2 regions of the Bradyrhizobium sp. SZCCHNR1051 genome follow, and region 2 is predicted to be linked to the other one. Evidence: predicted binding sites of a transcription regulator. Region 2 holds the regulator's gene; the other holds the start of a gene.

Region 1 (7,786 bases), on a different contig from region 2:
CGATCGATCGCATCCAGGTCTGCAAGACCTGCGGCAACATCGATACGCAAAGCCCGTGCACCGTGTGCACCGATCCGCGTCGCGATCCGGCGATGATCGTCGTCGTCGCCGACGTCGCCGACCTCTGGGCGCTGGAGCGCGCCAAGGCCTCCAACGGCCGCTATCACGTACTCGGCGGCACGCTGTCGCCGCTCGACGGCGTGGGCCCGCAGGATCTCACCATCGATGCGCTGGTGCAGCGCGCGCATGCGCCCGAGGTGTCCGAGATCATCCTCGCTTTGAATGCGACGGTCGACGGCCAGACCACCGCGCACTACATCACCGACCTCCTGCAGGAGGCGAACGTCAAGGTCACGCGGCTGGCACATGGCGTGCCGGTCGGCGGCGAGCTCGACTATCTCGACGAAGGCACGCTCTCGGCCGCGATGCGGCAGCGGACCTTGTTCTAAGCACAGACGGAAGTGGAATGATGACGAAACGCGGATTCGGCAAACGGCTGGCTTTGGGCGCGATTCTGGCGGCGCTCTCGGCGCCGTCAGTGCTGGCGCAGCAAAGCGAGGCGGCGCAGAAGGCGGGCAAGCCGCTCAATGCCGGTGACGTGCTGTCGGGCGAGCTGAACGCGCTGAAGCTCAAAGGCGCCAAGCCGGGCCAGCCGTCCGCCGCCTATCAGATCACGAGCGAGCCGCGCCGCCTGCCGCCGCCGAGCGGGCTGTGCAATCTGGAGACCGGCCCGGAGACGTTCCAGCTCGTTACCGCGAACACGGCGCAGGCGTCGCAGCTCAAGGGTCTGCTCGGCAAGCAGATCGCGGTCAAGGTCGACGAGATCGCCTGCGCCCAGGATGCGGGACAGATGAGCGAGGCGGTCGTGACCAAGTGGAGCTTAGTGAAGCGGTGAGACCTGATTGGGCCGTCCACGCGAGCGCGGCGTCCTGACTTTCCGCTGTCAGCGCCCGGCTCGACCGGGCGATCCAGTACCCCGCGGCTGCTCGGTCGATGGCTGACGTCTCTGGAATACTGGGTCACCCGTCGGAGCCTGTCATCGGGCTCGTCGAAGACGACACCCGGTGGTGGGTGACGACGGTCGAATGTGAGGCGGCAGCTACACCTTCACTGGCCCCAACTGGTCGAAATGTCCGCGCCGCTGCAGCCAGGCGAGCAGCACGAGGCTCGGGATCGCGACCAGCACGCAGATCACGAAGAACAGCGGCCAGCCGGTCGCCTTCGCCACGTAGCCGGCGCCTGACGACAAATAGGTGCGCCCGACCGCGGCGAGCGCGGTCAGCAGTGCATATTGGGTGGCGGTGTGCAGCGGGTTCTGACACAGCGCGGAGAGATAGGCGACGAAGATCACGGTGCCGACCGCGCTGGTGAAGTTTTCCGCCGAGATCGCCAGCGCCAGTGCCCATTGATTGACTCCGACGATCGCAAGCCAGGAGAACGAGAGGTTTGCCAGCGCCTGCACCATGCCGCCGATCCAGAGACTCGTCGCGAGCGAATAGCGTCGCGCGACGAAGCCGCCGGCAAAGCCGCCGGCGAGCGTCGCGGCGAGGCCCACGCCTTTCACAATCGCGGCGTAGTCGACCTTGCTGAAGCCGAGATCGATCACGAACGGCGCGGTCATCGTGCCGGAGAAGGCGTCGGTGAACTTGAACAGCACGACGAAGGCGAGCGCCGTGAGCGCATCACGTCGGCCGAGGAACTCGACGAAGGCTCCGGCAGCCGCATGCATCACGCGGGTGAGCGCGGTGTCCGCACCCATCGCGGCCTCCGCCTGCTGCGACTGGGCCGGCTCGGTCGCCGCGAGGGCCGTGATCGTGCCGATCAGCACCAGTACGGCCATCGCAACATAGCCCCACATCCAGGACGACGGACGCGTCAGCCCCGAGTTCTCGAATGCACTGACCGCCACCAGTGCGCCGGCGGTCGAGACCAGCATGCCGATGCGATAGGCGGCGACATACGCCGCCATGCCCGCGGCCTGCTCGCTCTCCGGCAGGCTCTCGACGCGGAAGGCATCGACCACGATGTCCTGGGTCGCCGACATCGCGGCGACCAGCAGCGCGGCCAGCGCCACCATGAACGGCGCATGTGCCGGATCGGTGAGCGCCAGCAGCAGGATGGCGCCGATCAAGAGCAGCTGTGCGAACACCAGCCAGCCGCGCCGCCGTCCAAACGCGCGCGTGAGCAGCGGCACGTGCAGCGCGTCCACCAGCGGCGCCCAAAGGAATTTCAGCGTGTAAGGCGTTCCGACGAGGGCGAACAGCCCGATCGTGCCGAGATCGACGCCGAGCTCACGCATCCAGATCTGAAGCGTCGAGCCGGACAACGCCAGCGGCAGTCCCGACGAGAAGCCGAGGAACAGCACCACGAGCACGCGCGGCTGCAAGTAGACGGCCATGCTCTCGCGCCAGGTGGGGGCGGGTTTGGCAGCGCCGGGCTTTGGAGCGGCAGCAGGGATCTCGGAAGCGGCGTCAGGTGCGGTCATGGGCGGGTGGTAGCAGATTTGAACGGCCTTCGCGACGCCACCATCACTCCCCCACCTGCACGCGTCCCGCCAGCGGAAACAGATCCGGCGTCGTGCCGGTAACCGGCGCGATGCGTGGTGAGTCCACCGGCGAATCCTGCTTGCTGAAATCGAGCTCCTCGATGCGGGCGGCGCGCTTCTCGATCTTGTCGGCGGAAATGAGGATCTGGCGGATGTCCTCGCCGACATCGCCGAAATGCTTCTGCAGTTTGAGCACGCGCTCGCGCAGGCGGCCGAGATCGTCGCCGAGATGGATCACCTCGTTGCGGATCTGGTCGGCGGCGTCGCGGATGCGCGCATCCTTCATGATCTGCTGCATGACCTGGATCGCGAGCATCAGCAGCGATGGCGACACCAGCACGACGCGCGCTCGATAGGCTTTCTGGATCACGTCGTCGAAGCCGTCATGGATCTCGGCATAGACCGATTCCGACGGCACGAACATCAGCGCCGTGTCCTGCGTCTCGCCGACCACGAGGTACTTCTCGGCAATGTCATTGACGTGGCGGAGCACGTCGGTGCGCAGCCGCTGCGCCGCGGCGCGCTTCTCCTCCTCGGTCACGGCGTCGTGCAGCGCGGTCACGGCTTCCAGCGGAAACTTGGCGTCGATGCACAGCGGTCGCGAATCGGGCAGGAACACGACGCAGTCGGGCCGCTTGCCGCTGGCGAGCGTGTGCTGAAACGCGTAGCTGCCCTTCGGAAGCCCGTCCTGGACGATCGCCTCCATGCGCGCCTGGCCGAAGGCGCCGCGCGACTGTTTGTTGGCGAGGACGTCGCGCAAGGTCGTCACTTGCGTCGTCAGCTCGCTGAGATCACGGTGGGCGTTGTCGATGATGCCGAGGCGCTCGTGCAGCACGCGCAGACTATCCATTGTGTGGCGCGTACTCTGCTCCATCGACTGTCCGACGCGGTGGGTGACCGCATCGAGCCGTTCGTTCACGCTGCGGGCCAGGTCCACCTGACGGCCGGCGAGCAACTGGGCCATCGCGTCGACCCGTCCGGAGGCCTCGCTCTGGACGCGGATCATCTCGCCGAACCGTTGTTCGAGCTCGTCAGCCCGCATCGCCTGCTGGGCGGCGAGCTCCGCGCCGCGCCGTCCGGAGCGGGCCACGGCGGCCACGATGATCACGAGCAGTAGCAGCACCAGTACGCCGAATCCGATCAGCGCATCGCTCGCCCTGATGGGCAGGTCGCCGATGATGACGACGACAGGATTGAGGGATTGGCTGACGGTCATCACCCCCGTCTATCCGATTCGCGCAAGCTCGCGAACGAAGAGAGAACAATTATGGTTAAGGGCACGTTAAGAATCATGGTTAACGAAACGTTGAAATTCATGGTTAGTGAAGTCTTAACCGCGAGCCATCACATTGACCCCGCCGGTTCCGCGGCTTAAATCGCGCGCCATGTCCCTAAGAGAAATCATCATCCTGCCGGACCGGCAGTTGCGGCTGGTGTCCAAGCCGGTCGAGAAGGTCACGCTGGAGATCCGGCAGCTGGTCGACGACATGTTCCAGACCATGTATGACGCGCCGGGCATCGGGCTCGCAGCGATCCAGGTCGCGCAGCCGCTGCGCGTCATCACCATGGATCTGGCCAAGCCCGACGCGAACGGGGAAGGCAAGCGCGAGCCGCGCGTCTTCATCAATCCGGAGATCGTCGCCAAGTCGGACGAGCTGTCGGTCTACGAGGAAGGCTGCCTGTCGATCCCCGAATATTACGAGGAGGTCGAGCGGCCAGCGCGCGTGCGCGTGCGGTTCATCGATCTCGACGGGGTGGTCCGCGAGGAGGATGCCGAGGGGCTCTACGCCACCTGCATCCAGCATGAGATCGATCATCTCAACGGCGTGCTGTTCATCGACTATCTGTCGAAGCTGAAGCGCGACCGCGTGATGAAGAAGTTCACCAAGGCCGCCAAGCGCGCCAGCGAGTAACGATCAACTCTCTCCTCCGTCATGCCCGGGCTTGACCCGGGCATCCACGTCTCGCCGCGCGTTACAGGCAGCTCGACGTGGATGGCCGGGACAAGCCCGGCCATGACGCGGAGGATTCGGCAATGCAGGATCTTCCACCAGATGCCGCTTCGCCTGATCTTCATGGGCACGCCGGATTTCGCCGTGCCGACCCTGCTCGAACTCGCCGGCCACGGCCACGAGATCGCGGCGGTCTATACGCGCGCGCCGAAACCCGGCGGCCGCCGCGGCCTCGCGCTGCAGCCGACGCCGGTCGAGACCGAGGCGCGCCGGCTCGGCATTGCCGTGTTCACGCCGAAGACGCTGAAGACCGAGGAGGCCTTGGCCGAGTTTCAGGCTCATCAGGCCGATGCGGCCGTGGTCGTCGCCTACGGCATGATCCTTCCCCAAGCCATTCTCGATGCGCCCAAGCTCGGCTGCTACAATCTCCACGCTTCCCTGCTGCCGCGCTGGCGCGGTGCCGCGCCTATCAACCGCGCGATCATGGCGGGTGATGCCGAGTCCGGCGTCATGGTGATGAAGATGGATGTCGGGCTCGACACCGGCGATGTCGCGATGGCCGAGCGCCTTGCGATCACCGATGCGATGACGGCGTCCGATCTGCACGACCGCCTGTCGCGGATCGGCGCCGATCTCATGGTGCGCGCGATGGCGGCGCTAGAGCGCGGCGGGCTGACGCTGACGAAGCAGGCAGAGGAAGGCGTCACCTGCGCCGCCAAGATCGAGAAGGCCGAGGCGCGGATCGACTGGACGAAGCCGGCCCACGCGGTGCTGCGGCACATCCACGGCCTGTCGCCATTTCCTGGCGCCTGGAGTGAGTTCACGCTTGATGGCGAAGCGGTCCGCTTGAAGATCCTGCGCTGCGCGCTTGCCGACGGCGGGGGCGAGCCGGGCGCCGTTCTTGACGAGCAGCTCACCATCGCCTGCGCCGACGGCGCCATCCGCGTCACCGAGCTACAGCGCGCCGGCAAGGGTCCCATGAAGGCCGCGGATTTCCTGCGCGGCACCCGTATCGCGCCGGGCCTGCGTTTCGGCTGACCACCTCATCTCGTCATGCGCGGGCTTGACCCGCGCATCCATCTCAAGAACAAGCTTCGTCCAGGGATGGATTGCCGGGTCGAGCCCGGCAATGACGGCAAAACTCGATCGGGTCAGATGCCCCGCTACAAGCTCACCATCGAATATGACGGCGCGCCGTACTGCGGCTGGCAACTGCAGGCGACCTTGCCGTCGGTGCAGGGCGCGCTCGAAGCGGCGGTGCAGGCGACCTGTGGCGTGCCGACCCGGGTGCATGGCTCGGGGCGCACCGATGCCGGCGTCCACGCCACCGGTCAGGTCGCGCATTGCGACGTTGAGAAAGAATTCCGGCCCGACAAATTGCGCGACGCGCTCAACGCGCATCTGCGGCCCAACCCGATCGCGGTGCTCGACGCCGAGATCGTTCCCGACACCTTCGAAGCACGCTTCTCCGCCCGCAGGCGGCACTATCGCTATCGCATCGTCAACCGCCGCTCCAATCTCGCGCTCGAGGTCGGCCGCGTCTGGCGCGTGCCGCAGCGGCTCGACTCGGACGCGATGCACGCGGCGGCCCAGCGGCTGATCGGCAAGCATGATTTCACGACTTTCCGCGACACGGAATGTCAGGCAAAATCGCCGGAGAAGACGCTCGATCAGCTCGACGTCGTCAGGGACGGCGATGCCATCACCATCCTCACCTCCGCACGCTCCTATCTGCACAGCCAGGTGCGCTCGATGGTTGGCTCGCTGGTGTGGGTCGGGCAGGGCCGCTGGAGCGCCGATGATCTCGCCGCCGCGCTCGCCGCGCGCAATCGCGCCGCCTGTGGCGTCGTCGCCCCGCCGGAAGGCCTCTATCTCGTGAAGGTCGACTATTGAGATCGTTCTGCAGTGGAACCCGCAAATCGCTATTAGCTGCCAATGATTATCCTAATGAGTAGTCGTTTCGGGAGTAAGGGACAGGATTCATTAACTCCAAATTGAAGCCCTCGCTGCTATCCGGACCTCAGGCTGCTGTCCAGCGAGGTCGATCGTGCGCATTCGTCAAGTCTTCCTGCTCTCTTTGCTGCTCGGGGCCGTCATCGGCCTGCTCGCAACCATGTTGTTCGCCTGGCAGCAGCTGACCTCGCTGCAGGCCGCGAGGACGGCAGGCCGTGATACGCAGCTGCTGGCCGCCATGCTGCGGCTGCCTGAAAAGCTGAACCTCGAGCGCGCTATGGTCAATCCGCGGCTGGCATCGCCGAATCCGGCGACGGCCGATGAGCTGGCCGCGCTGCAGAAGATACTTCAAGGCTCTGACGACGCCTTCGCCAAGGCGCGCAGCCTGGCGCTGCTGAGTGAAGACACCGCCGCGCTGGACTCGATCCAACAGAAATTGCGTGCGACGCGCGGGGCCGCTCTCGATGCCGTCGCGCAGGCCAAGGCGGCGCGATCCGAAGCAATCGTCCGTGATTACGTGCCGCAGATGTTCACGATCCAGGAAACGACCGGCAGCCATGTCGACGTGATCGTGCGCCGGATCAATGCGGCCAATCCCGCGGTAGGCCAGGCGGCGCGTCTCGCGGTGATCGGCTGGGATTTGCGCGACTGGGCCGGTCGCGCCACGACGACGTTCGTTCGCATGATCGCGACCAAGCAGCCGATGGCGGGTGAACCGGCCGAGGCGCTCGCGACGTTCAAGGGACGCATCGAGCGCATCTGGACGACGGCCAAGCTCGCTGCCGCAGAGATCAACCAGAAGCCGATCTTCGCGGCCCTGACCGAGGTCGAGAATGGCTATTGGGCCCGCGGTGGCGAGTTCTATTCGTCGCAGGTGGTGCCGAACCGGGGCAAGGTGCTCGAGCTCGATCCCGACCAGTTCCTGCGGTCCGTATTCCCGATCCTCGATACGATCCTGCCGCTGCGGGATGCAGCCCTCGCCGAGGCGCTGAGCCAGAGCGAGGTCGCGATTGCCGAGTCGCAGACCCGTTTTGCCCTGGCGCTGGTCCTGTTGCTGGTCAACGTCGCGGCCGCCGCACTGGGGACGGTCTGGTTCAATGCCCGCGTGATCAAGCCGCTGTCGAATCTGACCGAGATGATCCGTCGGATCGCCGGTGGCGAGCGCAGCGTCGAGATCGGATATGGCGATCGGACCGACGAGATCGGCACGCTCGCCAACGCCATCGGTGTTCTGCAGGAGAAATCGGCGGAGGCCGACCGGCTGTCGCTGCAGGGCGCCGATGCCGAGGCCCGGCGCGACGCCCGTCGGCAGAAGATCGAGGCGCTCACGCGCCGC
Region 2 (7,786 bases):
CTTGCGCTGATCCCCGGCCTCACTATCAGCCATCCGATCAAGAAATGGGCGGCCGCGGCGGCGCTGGTCGCGGCGGCGTTCTACCTGCTGCTGTCGGGCGCGGAGGTCGCGACGCAGAGATCGTTCTTCATGACGGCCGTGGTGCTGATCGCGGTCATGGTCGATCGCCGCGCCGTCACCTTCCGCACGCTCGCGGTCGCGGCGATGATCGTGCTGATCGCGGCACCCGAAGCGCTGGTGCATCCGAGCTTCCAGATGTCGTTCGCGGCGACGCTCGGCCTGGTCGCGCTGGTGCAGTTCGGCCTGCCCAAACTGTTTGCGACGCCGGACAGCTCCACGACGCAGCGCATCGCGCTGTGGGGCGGCCGCGAGCTCGCGATGCTGCTGCTGGCCTCGCTGATCGCGGGGCTTGCGACCACGCCCTATGCCGCGTTCCACTTCCATCGCGTCACGCCCTATGGCGTGCTCGCCAATCTCGCGGCGATGCCGGTGGTTTCGGTGCTGGTGATGCCCGCCGGACTGCTCGGCCTGCTGGCGGCGCCGTTCGGGCTCGACGGTCCCTGGTGGACGCTGATGGGCCTCGGCATCGACTGGATGATCGCGGTGACGCGCTGGGTGGCGGCGCTGCCCGGCGCGGTCGGGCGCATCCCGGGCTTCGGCATCGGACCGCTGATCCTGGCCAGCCTCGGCGTCATCCTGATCGGCCTGCTGCGCACACCGCTGCGTTGGTCGGGCGCCGTCGGGCTCGTGGTGGCCACCGCGTGGGCCGCCACGACGCCGCTGCCCGACGTCCTGATCGCCGGCGACGGGCGCGCGGTGGCGGTGCGCGGCCGTGACGGACGCCTGCATGTGATGCGCACCGGCAAGGACGTGTTCGCCACCAAGGAGTGGCTCGCGGCCGACGCCGATGCCCGGCTGCCGGCGGATTCATCGCTCGCCGATGGCGTCTCCTGCGACGAGGCGGGCTGCGTGGTCGCGATGGCCGACGGCCGATTCGCCGCCTTGACCCTGCGCGCCGAGGCGCTCGACGATGATTGCGCCCGTGCCGCGCTGATCGTCACCGCGCGCGCCGCGCCGTCATCCTGCGCGGCGGCCGTCATCGATCGCCAGCGCCTGCAGCAGCAGGGCGCCTTGATGCTGGTGCAGCGGGGCACCGGCTTCTCCGTCACGCCGGTGCGCGCTGGCGGCACCGACCGCCCGTGGTGGCCGGCGCCCGCCGAGGCCGGCGAGTTCGACACGACGCTGACGCCGCGTGCGCCGGTGTCGCGGCTTCAGGACGCGACGCCGCCGGAGACGGAGCAGGGCGAGCAGGATTGAGCGCCGGACAGCTCGAACGTGCTGAGATGATACAACGTGCTGAGATGATACTCGGTGTCGTCGGGTCCATCGAACAGCGAGGGACCTTCGACCAGCGTGAACGCAGCGCCCGGATATCGTTGCCAGACGGCGACGTCATCAACCGTGACCGTTAGCCATCCGAACGGAAGCATGTAGCGGCCGGGCTCGGTGATCCGGTCGGCCTTGTTCCAATCGATCTTGTTGACCGCGGCGGCAAGCTCCCCCGGCACACAATGCCGGCCGAGGGATGTCGTTCCTATTCGATGCGATGCCGGAGCGTGAGGTTCGCCCGAAAGGACCTTGCGCTTGCAGAAACCAAATCTCCCCCGGCCGAAAGCTCGCTCATGACCGAGAGAAATGCGGACGCGCAGGCGCTCAGGTGATGCTGATGCGGCGAATCGGTGTGGCCTGCGAAGCCGGAACGTCCTCCGCCATGCCCGGGCGGCGCTCGGCCGGCTGCTTGCTGACCGGCAATTGTAGCACGGTGACGCGCTGGCCCTCGCAGAGCTGGGTCACCAGCACGTGGCGGCCGTCGGCGAATTCGATCGCGTCGTGATGGCGATCGGGGATGTGCGTCTCGATGCTGTTGAACTTCGCGACGCGCTCGCGGATCGTCCGGGTCCAGAGCCAGCGGCTGTCGTAGCGGACGTCCTCGACAAATGCCAACTCGGTGCCGGGCAGCATGCAGACGGCGACGGTCGGCTCGCTCTCGAGGGCGAAGCCGCGGGTGGCGGTGCCGCGAAACGTCGTCGAGATCAACGTCTCGCCGACCTTGGCGGGACGGGACGCAACCGCATGGAGGCTGTAGTCACACATCGGATCGCTCCTCGTTGAGAGATAGCCGACCCACGCTCCCCCCGGACAGGCGCAGGCCTCTATCAGAGTGGACATCGATGGTGATGTTAGCGCGCGCTTCACGGCAATTCTGCGCTGATCTGCACCGCGTGCGCCCGCGGGCGATCACAAGCGTTTGAGCATGCCGCGCTGCACATCCTGAGGTGCATTCGCGCGTGACCAATTTCGATCGGCGGCGAAGCGCGTGCGCCCGTCGCCGATCGACCGATCGCGTCCGCGATCAGTACTTGCGATACAGCCCGACCAGCTTGCCTTGGATCTTCACCCGGTTCGGCGGCAGGATGCGCACCTCGTAGGCGGTGTTGGCCGGCTCCAGCGCGATCGATGCGCCGCGGCGGCGGAAGCGCTTCAACGTCGCTTCCTCATCGTCGATCAGCGCTACCACGATGTCGCCGGTGTCGGCGGTCTCGTTGCGCTGGATCAGCGCCATGTCGCCGTCGAGGATGCCGGCATCGACCATGGAGTCGCCGCGCACCTCGAGCGCATAGTGATCGCCGTTGCCGAGCATGTCGGCGGGCACGCTGATGGTGTGGCTGCGCGTCTGTAGCGCCTCGATCGGGGTACCGGCGGCGATGCGGCCCATCACCGGCACCGCGACGGGGCGCTCGCCATCGTCCAGCGCGGGAGTGCTGGTGCGCACCTTGCCGAGATTGCCCTCGATCACCGATGGGGTGAAGCCGCGGCGGTTGTTGGCGGCCTGTGACAGCTCGGGCAGCTTGATCACCTCGATCGCGCGGGCGCGGTTGGGCAGCCGGCGGATGAAGCCGCGCTCCTCGAGCGCCGTGATCAGGCGATGAATGCCGGACTTCGAGCGCAGATCGAGCGCATCCTTCATCTCGTCGAAGGACGGCGGCACGCCGGCTTCCTTGAGCCGCTCGTTGATGAACCGCAGAAGTTCGTACTGTTTGCGCGTCAGCATCTCGACCTGGTCCCCAGTTTGTTGTCGTCCGAGTCCAGGAGCTGCGCCTTGAGCACAAACCGGCTGAGAGCGCCTTGGAGTCGGACCATCATCGCGTCGCCCGCAACATACTAAAAACAAATCATGAACGGACACTATATGTTCGATGTGTGTTCCGCAATCCTTAAATTGTAGTGAACGGACCGGGCTTTGCCGGGGGAAACGGCCTAGCTCGGCAGGCGCAGGATCTCGCACGGGCTGCCGGCGGCGGCCTTCGGCGCAAACGCCCGCCGGATCACCAGCGCCTGCGAGAGCGCGAGATTGCCGAGCAGCGACGAATCCTGCTGCGTCACCGGCGTTGCGATCAGCGTGCCGTCGGCGCGCTCCTCGAGCTGCGCCCGCAGATAGTCCTCGCGCGAATCGTTGGCCCCGAGCTCGCGGCCGAGCAGGGCGGTCTCGCGTGGCATGCGAGCTTCGTCGCGGCCGAGCAGCCGCCGAATCAGCGGCACCAGGAACAGGATGGCGCAGACATAGGACGACACCGGATTGCCGGGCAGTCCGATCACCCTCATGTCACCGAGCCGTCCGTGCATCATCGGCTTGCCCGGCCGCATCGCGATCTTCCAGAACGCCATCTCGACGCCCTCGGCTTCGAGCGCCTGCTTGACGAGGTCGTGATCGCCGACCGAGGCGCCGCCGGTCGTGATCAGGATGTCGGCCTTGGCCTCGCGCGCCCGCCGGATCCCGGCGACCGTGGCCTCCATCGTATCCGCGGCGATGCCGAGATCGATCGGTGTCGCGCCCTCGCTGCGCACCAGCGCCCGCAGGGCGTAGCCGTTGGAATAGACGATCTGGCCCGGGCCGGGCGTCGAGCCCGGCATCACCAGCTCGTCGCCGGTGGCGAGCAGCGCCACCTTCGGCCGGCACCGCACCGGCAGTGCCGGATGATTCATGCTGGCCGCCAGCGACAGGTCGCGGTCGCTGAGCCGGCGGCCCGCCTTCAGCAGCACCATGCCCTGGTGGAAGTCGACGCCCGCGGGCCGAATGTGCCGGCCCTTGATCGCGGCCTCGGTGATGACGACGTGGCCATCTTCGGCGATCGTGTCCTCCTGGATCACCACCGCGTCGGCGCCCTCAGGGACAACGCCACCAGTGAAGATGCGCGCCGCCTCGCCGGGTCCGACCACGCGATCGAACGGCCGCCCCGCCGCGACCTCGCCGATCACCCTCAGCCGCACCTTGGCCTGGGCTGCGTCCGCCGCGCGCACGGCGTAGCCGTCCATCGCCGACATCGCCTCGGGCGGCTGCGTCCGCAGCGCCGCGAGGTCGCGGGCCAGGATGCGGTGATGGGCCTCGTCCAGCGTCACCAGCTCCTCGGCCAGCGGCTCGGCGCCGGCGAGCACGGCGGACAACGCATCAGACACCGGCATCAGGGCCATGAGAGTTCCTTCGGACGGAGACGGCAGATCGAATGAATCGCCTTCTAACCGAACGCGCACGGCTCGGCCAAGGGCTCAGGCCGCTTCCTGCCTTCTGATCGTCTGATGTGGGCCGCGTCCGGGCCGCTGCCTCACGATCGCGCGAGAAAGTCTGCAATCAACCGCGTGACCTCCTGCGGACGTTCCAGGCTCGGCAGGTGCGCCGTTCCGGCCAGCTCATGTCCTGACCCGTTCGGCATTGTTGCGGCGAGCAGCCTGCTTCGCTGCTGGATGTGAGGAAAGTCCAAGTCCCCCCAGATGACGAGCGATGGCGCGACGATCTCCGCGAGGCGCGGGAAGGCTGGTGCCATATCGAGAGTCGCGCCGGTTGGCGGCGCGCGGAGTGCGGCGGCGTTCTTCTTCAGGAACGTCTCGCGTGGCTCGCCGGAGATGCGTCCCTCGCGCTGCAAGGGACCGTCGACCCACAGATGCGCCTTGATAGCGCTGACCCGATCCCAATCCTGTGCGGCCTCGGCAGCGGCCAACGACGCCGTTAGCGCCTTGATCTCCGGTGGATAGACCGGCTCCGGCGCGCCGCTGATCGAAGGTGCGATCAGCACCAGCGATGCCATACGTGACGGATGGCGAAGCGCGAAGTCGAGCGCGATGCGGCCTCCTTGCGAGCAGGCAATCAGCGTCGCCGGCCGCCCCGGCGCGAACGCGTCGACGACGGCGAGCAGGTCCTCGACCGGAGAATGAGCTTCCTCATAGGCGACCGTCTCACCAAATCCGCGCCGGTCATAGGCGATCGCCATATGCGTTGCCGCGACGCCCTCGATCTGCGCGCGCCACATGGAGCGGTCGAACACTGCGGCGTGCAGGAAGACGACAGGGTCTCCCTGGCCGGCAACCTCGGCGGCGAGCCGCGCGCGGCCGGAGCAGACGTGATGCAGAGAGTTCATTTTGAATGCTATCCCGCAGCCGCACGACAGGCTGCTCGCTCGGTCGTGTGCAGGATGTCCGCCACCATGTTCCGCAGCCAGACCGATGCTGCATCACGATCGAGCTGCAGCGGCCAGACCATCGAGACGGCCGGCAGCCGCAGCTTCAACGGCGCGGGACAGAGCGTCAGCCCAAATCGCGGCCCGTAGAGCTTTGCCATCCTGGTCGGTATCGTCGTGATCACCGGTGATGCGGCGACCGTCGCCAGCACGCTGAGGAATTCCGAGGAGGCTGAGACCACGTTGAGCTCGGTCCCGATCTCATCCAGCGCCGCCTCCAGACAGCCCTGCAGGCTGTTGGTCAGCGTCACCAGCGCGTGCGGAAGCGACAGATAGTCGGCGAGGCTGATCGGCGTTTTCATCGCGATGCGCTTTGGATTGTAGACGCAGCTCAGCGCCTGCTCGAACAGGAGCTGGGATCTGTGCCGCTGTGCGACGGCGTCGAAGCAGCCGACCGCGACATCCAAGGCTCCGTCGTCGAGCAGGCGATGCACCTCGTTACGTTCGGTCGGCCGGCTGAGAAGCCGCACGCCGGGCGCCGTTCGACGGAGCACCGCGGTGAGCTCGGGGATCAGCAGCAGCTCGACCTCACTTGAAAATCCCAGGCGGATGGTGCGCTGCTCGGTCGCCGGGTCGAACTCCGGTGCGGCATGCAGCGCTGCCTGCATCTGCCCCAGCGCCGCCCGAACCGGCCCGGCGAGCACCGCAGCCTTTGGCGTCGGCTGCATGACGGCGCCGACGCGGACGAACAGCTCGTCCTGCAGCAGCACGCGAAGCGTCGACAGCGTATGGCTCATCGCAGGCTGACCCACCTTGAGGCGTGCGGCCGCGCGCGTCACGCTGCGCTCCTGCATGAGCGCGTCGAACGCGACCAGCAGATTGAGGTCGAAGGAGCGAAGATCGAAGTGATCGATGGACTGCATGAGCTGGATCGATTTGAGGAATGTATGACCTAGTCCTAGATCTCGGCCCAGACAAGACCACCGTTCGGATCGAGGCCGCCAGACATGCAGGACATCACGACCTATCGCGTCGGAGACGCCACCATCACCAGGATCTTCGAGATCGGCCTCGATGCGGTCGAGGGCGAGTTTTTGTTTCCGGGCGTAGAAGCAGACAGCATCGTTCGGGAACGAGGCCAGGTGGGGCCGGGATCGGTCGATCCGCACACGGGATCGTTGCGCCTGAGCATCCATAGCTGGCTGGTGCGGACGCCGGAGCGGGTGGTCCTGATCGACACGGCCACCGGCAATGACAAGGAGCGGCCCGGCGCAGCAGTTCTGCATCGCTTGAACGAGCCGTTTCTCGACCGGCTGCGGGCGGCCGGCGTCGCCCCTGGCGATGTCGATCTCGTCCTGATGACGCATCTGCACGCGGATCATGTGGGGTGGAATACGCAGCTTGCCGATGGCCGTTGGACGCCGGTGTTTCCGAACGCCCGGTACGTTTTCTCAGGCCGCGAGCGCGCCTATCTGGCGGCACTGTCGGCCGCTGACGGCTCGGATGCCGCGATCAGGGATGCGGCCGGTCTCGGTCGCATGCTGCATCCGCCGCTGCCAGGGGTCTACGAAGACAGCGTGCTGCCGATCGTCGAGGCCGGCCTCGCGCGTGAGATCACGGTCGATGGCAGCGAGGTCGTGGATGGCTTCCGCTATCTGCCGAGCCCTGGTCACAGCATCGATCACGCCTGCATCAGTCTCACCTCGCGCGGCGAGCGCGCGCTGTTCTGGGGCGATGTGATGCATCATCCGCTGCAGGTCGCGCGTCCGGATTGGAACTCGGTCTATTGCGAATTTCCGGATGCGGCGCGGACCTCACGCCGATGGGCGATGAACCATGCCGCCGAGACCGGCTCCCTCGTGTTCACGACCCACTTCGCCGAGTCCTCGGCCGGGCGGATCAGCCGCGACGGCGACCGGTTCGCGTGGCAGTTCGCCTGATCCGAGGTGACCATGACCGAGAACGCAACGTCCTCCTCGCGCATCGTTTCCGAGCGCCGCCTGATCGAAGGCCCGGTGTCCGATGTACAGCTTCAGCTCATCAACAAGCGCCGGCATGACGTGCAACGGTTCTCGGCCGAGCGCACGCTGGTGATGATGCACGGCGCCACCTTTTCATCCGCCAGCCTGTTCGACGTCGCGGTTGGTGGCGCCTCCTTCATGGATGTCCTGGCGCAGGCCGGCTACGATGTCTGGGCCGTCGATGCGCGCGGCTATGGCGGCTCCAGCCGGCCGCCGGAGATGTCGCGGGCGGCCGAGGAGGGATCTCCATTGGTC

What was found. Region 2 encodes LexA, which represses DNA repair genes until DNA is damaged. Its sites were predicted from a motif close to TGTTCNNNNTGTGTTCNG; they were not measured.
Region 1: a site for LexA is predicted at 3,792-3,809, ahead of QW868_RS26110 (DNA recombination protein RmuC). Genes of this name have one in related genera too.

The regions. Positions count from the first base shown of each region.
Region 1 covers NZ_JAUEYJ010000023.1:70,817-78,602, reverse strand. Annotated here, with positions in the region: gene recR (recombination mediator RecR) at 1-449, shown strand, start outside; gene QW868_RS26120 (hypothetical protein) at 470-895, shown strand; gene QW868_RS26115 (AmpG family muropeptide MFS transporter) at 1,100-2,485, opposite strand; gene QW868_RS26110 (DNA recombination protein RmuC) at 2,529-3,761, opposite strand; gene def (peptide deformylase) at 3,931-4,458, shown strand; gene fmt (methionyl-tRNA formyltransferase) at 4,600-5,535, shown strand; gene truA (tRNA pseudouridine(38-40) synthase TruA) at 5,653-6,390, shown strand; gene QW868_RS26090 (HAMP domain-containing methyl-accepting chemotaxis protein) at 6,545-7,786, shown strand, end outside.
Region 2 covers NZ_JAUEYJ010000001.1:315,092-322,877, reverse strand. Annotated here, with positions in the region: gene QW868_RS01435 (ComEC/Rec2 family competence protein) at 1-1,317, shown strand, start outside; gene QW868_RS01430 (hypothetical protein) at 1,272-1,490, opposite strand; gene QW868_RS01425 (hypothetical protein) at 1,714-2,154, opposite strand; gene lexA (transcriptional repressor LexA) at 2,414-3,112, opposite strand; gene glp (gephyrin-like molybdotransferase Glp) at 3,319-4,530, opposite strand; gene QW868_RS01410 (alpha/beta hydrolase) at 4,662-5,471, opposite strand; gene QW868_RS01405 (LysR family transcriptional regulator) at 5,480-6,433, opposite strand; gene QW868_RS01400 (MBL fold metallo-hydrolase) at 6,518-7,450, shown strand; gene QW868_RS01395 (alpha/beta hydrolase) at 7,463-7,786, shown strand, end outside.